DNA from 2 places in the Paraburkholderia sp. J63 genome. Region 1 is predicted to be linked to the other one. Evidence: predicted binding sites of a transcription regulator. Region 1 holds the regulator's gene; the other holds the start of a gene.

Region 1 (2,393 bases):
GCTTCGTTCTCCCACGCAATCAGCACGTCGCCGATACCGCGCTGCACGAAGCTCGTGGTCGCGCCGCGCGCGCCCGAGTCGAGCACGCCGGCGTTCTTGTAGAGCTTCGTGACGAACTCCTTCGCCTTCTGCTCGTTGCCGCCCGGCTGATGCAGCGCATAGGCCCAGGCCGCGAGGTAATTCCAGCGCGCGCCGCCCGAGGTCTTCGGATTGGGCGTGACGATCGAGACGCCGGGCTTCGTGAGATCGTCCCAGTCCTTGATGTGCTTCGGATTGCCCTTACGCACGAGAAACACGATGGTCGAGGTGTACGGCGAGGCGTTGTCGGGCAGGCGCTTTTGCCAGTCCTTCGCAATCAGCCCCTTGTTGGCGAGCGCGTCGATGTCCCAGGCGAGCGCGAGCGTCACGACGTCGGCCTGCAGCCCGTCGAGCACCGAGCGCGCCTGCGCGCCCGAGCCGCCATGCGACTGCTTGATGGTGAGCGTCTCGCCCGTCTTCGCCTTCCACTCCTTGATGAAGGCGTCGTTGATGTTCTGGTACAGCTCGCGCGTGGGATCGTAGGAGACATTGAGCAGCGACGTGTCCGCATGCGCGGCCGGCGCGAAGGCGGCCATGCCGAAGAGCGGCGCCACGCCGATGATCAGTTTTGCCGCCAGCTTCCCCAGCCATGCGCGCCCCGTAATGCCTTGTTTCATCCGCCTTTCTCCGTGTCGTCGTGCGTTTTCGCGTGCGCTTTTGCGCGTTCTCGTTGGTGGTGCAGCAATCGATGGAGGCCAGTCTAGCGATCGGCTTACATTATTAAAAATGATGTTTTTTCATTTTTTAATATGCAAAAGTGGTAAGGACGGAGGAATCGGGCGTTCGAGCATGTTTTCGTCTGCGATTTCGCCGGTTTGAGCGGCGTGCAACGCCGCTGCCGCGCCATCGCGATCGCAAAGTTCAAGTAACACTTGAAAAGCGGCGAATACTGTATAAAAATACAGTTACCTGTTCAAACATACAGTAGCGCCATGACCAAACTCACCGCACGACAGCAGCAGGTTTTCGATCTGATCCGCCGCGCGATCGAGCGCACGGGCTTCCCGCCCACGCGCGCCGAGATCGCCGCCGAGCTGGGTTTCAGCTCGGCCAACTCTGCGGAGGAGCATCTGCGGGCGCTGGCGCGCAAGGGCGTGATCGAACTGGCTGCGGGCGCGTCGCGCGGCATCCGCCTCATGCCCGGCCCCGACGACCTGCCGCATCAGTTCACGCTGCCGCACGGAAGCATCATGCAGCTCTCGCTGCCGCTCGTTGGCCGCGTGGCGGCGGGCAGCCCGATCCTCGCGCAAGAACATATTTCGCAGAACTACACCTGTGACCCGGCGCTGTTCTCGAGCCGGCCCGACTACCTGCTGAAGGTGCGCGGCCTGTCCATGCGCGACGCGGGCATCCTCGACGGCGACCTGCTCGCCGTGCAGAAAAAGAGCGAAGCGAAAGACGGCCAGATCATCGTTGCGCGCCTCGGCGACGACGTCACCGTGAAGCGTCTGAAGCGGCAGCCCAACGGCATCGAGCTGATCGCAGAGAACCCCGACTACGAAAACATCTTCGTCGCGGTCGGCAGCGCCGACTTCGCGCTCGAAGGCATAGCCGTCGGCCTGATCCGCCCCACCGAATTCTGATCATTCCGCCCGCGCATCTTCTGGAGAGAGAATCATGGAACGCCTTGCCCGCTTGCTGCCCTTCCGTCAATTCGGCCGTCTGCGCCACCTGCGCGGGATCGCCTCGTGCGCCATGCGCGAGGCGCGCGCCTCGGCCGCCGCGCTGGGCCGTCAGGTCAATGGTTCGCTCTTCGACGACCTCGATCACGCCGATGAAACCCCCGCGCTGCCTTCGGCACAGCCGGCGTTCGCGCGCGTCTCGCTCAACAGCACGCTGAATACGGAACAGCCGGGGCGTCGCGCGCCGGTGCGGGTCTATCACGGTTCGTCGCGGCTCATCATGGTGGGCACGATGGAAGCGGTGTGCCGCGCCATCGACCGCTGTATCGCCGAACAGCAAAGCGACGTGCCGGCCGCGCTGGCGAAGTAATCAGTGAAGTAATCGCGAAGTAATAGATATGGCAGAGGGATCGTTTTGGATTGCTCGCGGTCAACACCCTGATTGAACAACTCGGGGTTGCCCCATCCAATGACCGATATCCAAACGACTCCCCGCAAATCAACAAGCTGGAAGAAGCCCGTCGCCATCGCTGTCGCGGCAGTTGCGATCGTGGCCGCGGCAGGCTATGGCTACGCCTCGCCGTATATCGCCCTGAATCACCTCAAGGCAGCCGCCGACGCTCGCGACGCGGCCGCACTGAGCGAGTACGTCGATTACCCGGCGCTGCGCGTGAGCCTGAAGCAGCAGGTTGG
Region 2 (2,393 bases), on a different contig from region 1:
CAAGCGTATCGAGGCGCTGGAGACGGAGCAGAAGACCATCGGCGCGAAGATCGAGGACGGCTCGATTTTTGCGAAGGATGCGCAGGAGGGCGCAAGGCTCACCGAGCGCTATGCCGCGATCGACGAGGAACTGCTGGTTGCGCTGGAGCGCTGGGAAGAGCTGGAGAGCAAGCGCAAGTGAGGTGATGCGCTTGTAGAGGCGGAGGAAGGCGGCCTGATGAGGGCCGCTTTTTTATGCGCGCTTCAGGCAGCGGAGGTTGCGTTCGAGCTCGGGCAAGTCGCGCTGAACTGTGACCCAGATCGTGTTGGCGTTGATGGCGAAGTAGCCGTGCGAAATGCGGTTGCGCATGGAGTACATGTCTTCCCACGGGATTTCGGGATGGGAGGCGGCGAAGGCCGGATCACCGAGCATGACGTTGCGTGATGCTTCGCCGAGGACTTCAAGGTTGCGCACGACGGCGTCAATGGCTATTCGAGTCGATCCGAACGTTTCCAGCGAAAGCGGTGCAACGTATTCCTGGATGCAGGCAATGGCTTTGAGCATGTGCTCGATGTAATCCGCTGTCCGCAAGTCGCTTTTTTTCATACCGGGATCGCCTCGATCATCACGCGGTTGCGTACGCGTTCTGGCAGATCGGTGGGCGTACATACGTCCACCGGTACACCGAGCAGTGTCTCGAGTCGTGACTGGATGCGCGCAATGTCGAGCAGCGATAGCTCAGGCGTCGGATCGACGAGCAAATCGAGATCGCTGTCATCTTCGTCTTCTTCGCGCGCCGATGAGCCAAACACGCGCACGTTCGTCGCATGATGGCTCGCAACGATCTGCCTGATTTCGGCGCGATGGGCGCGCAAGGCTTCGGACGGTTTCATGACAGCTCCACGTTCTCAAACGGTGCAACAAGCCGGTTGGTTTGGCGGCGGCGCGCTCCCCGCCACCCGCGGCTTATTCTACGCGACTCCCCCACCTCGCCACCCCTCGGCCGAACGGCCGACCCCTTTCCAAATTGCCGCGCAGGCCCAAATCAGTACAATACCTCGCGAATCGGAGCGACTCGCGCGGGCGCGCGCCGGCTTGGGGCGGTTTGCCCTGGCGCTGCGCAGCGCGCCCAGCCCGTTGTTTCGTCACGGTTTTTTTGAACACTCAACGCGTTGTCCCCGCAGATGTCCACAGCAGATGTGGATATCTACGGGGACAACCCCCCGCGGATCACCATGTCAACGAAGAAGTCAAACGCTGCAAACGCTGGATATAGCGAAGCGTCGATCAAGGTGCTCAAGGGCCTCGAGCCCGTCCGGCAACGGCCGGGCATGTACACGCGCACCGAGAATCCGCTGCACATCATCCAGGAAGTCATCGACAACGCGTCCGATGAAGCGCTCGGCGGCTACGGCCGCCGCATCACCGTCACGCTGCACGCCGACCATTCGGTCTCCGTTGAGGACGACGGCCGCGGCATTCCGTTCGGCCTGCATCCCGACGAGAAGGTGCCCGTCGTCGAGATCGTGTTCACGCGCCTGCACGCGGGCGGCAAGTTCGACAAGGCCGCCGGCGGCGCCTACACGTTCTCGGGCGGCTTGCACGGCGTGGGCGTCTCGGTCACCAATGCGCTCTCGAAGCGGCTGGATGTGACCGTCTGGCGCGACGGCAAGGTCGCCGAAATCGGCTTCTCGGACGGCAACGTCGTCAAGCCGCTCACCACGCGCAACGCCGCGCGCGACGAGAAGAAGACCGGCACGCGCGTGACCGCCTGGGCCGATCCGAAATACTTCGACTCGCCCAATCTGCCGCTCGGCGAGCTGCAGCGCCTGTTGCGCTCGAAGGCGGTGCTGCTGCCCGGCGTCGAGGTCGAGCTCGTCAACGAGAAGACCGGCGAGCGCCTTTCGTGGAAGTACGAAGACGGCCTGCGCGGCTATCTGCTCGAAGGCATGGGCGGCAGCGACCTGCTGATCCCGCTCTTCGAAGGCGAGCGCTACGCCGACGCACGCACGACCGACGACACCTTCGCCGAAGGCGAGGGCGCCGCCTGGGTCGTGGCGTGGAGCGAGGAGGGCTCGCTCACGCGCGAGTCCTACGTGAACCTGATCCCGACGCCCGCGGGCGGCACGCACGAAAGCGGCCTGCGCGACGGTCTGTTCCAGGCCGTGAAGAGCTTCGTCGAATTGCACAATCTTCAGCCCAAAGGCGTGAAGCTCCTGCCCGAGGACGTGTTTGCGCGCGTCTCGTTCGTGCTCTCGGCGAAGGTGCTCGACCCGCAGTTCCAGGGGCAGATCAAGGAGCGCCTGAACAGCCGCGACGCCGTGAAGCTCGTGTCCTCGTTCTCGCGTCCGGCTCTGGAGCTGTGGCTCAACCAGCACGTCGAGCACGGCAAAAAGCTCGCCGATCTCGTCAT

The links. Region 1 encodes LexA, which represses DNA repair genes until DNA is damaged. Its sites were predicted from a motif close to ACTGTATNNNNATACAGT; they were not measured.
Region 2: the regulator LexA is predicted to act here: its motif matches at 1,128-1,145, upstream of U5775_RS36465 (DNA topoisomerase IV subunit B).

Annotation. Positions count from the first base shown of each region.
Region 1 is NZ_CAJMZF010000005.1:86,637-89,029, forward strand. It holds gene U5775_RS07705 (sulfate ABC transporter substrate-binding protein) at 1-695, opposite strand, end outside; gene lexA (transcriptional repressor LexA) at 1,011-1,661, shown strand; gene U5775_RS07715 (hypothetical protein) at 1,696-2,070, shown strand; gene U5775_RS07720 (DUF2939 domain-containing protein) at 2,170-2,393, shown strand, end outside.
Region 2 is NZ_CAJMZF010000066.1:19,211-21,603, forward strand. It holds gene U5775_RS36450 (ATP-binding cassette domain-containing protein) at 1-181, shown strand, start outside; gene U5775_RS36455 (DUF86 domain-containing protein) at 233-586, opposite strand; gene U5775_RS36460 (nucleotidyltransferase family protein) at 583-873, opposite strand; gene U5775_RS36465 (DNA topoisomerase IV subunit B) at 1,216-2,393, shown strand, end outside.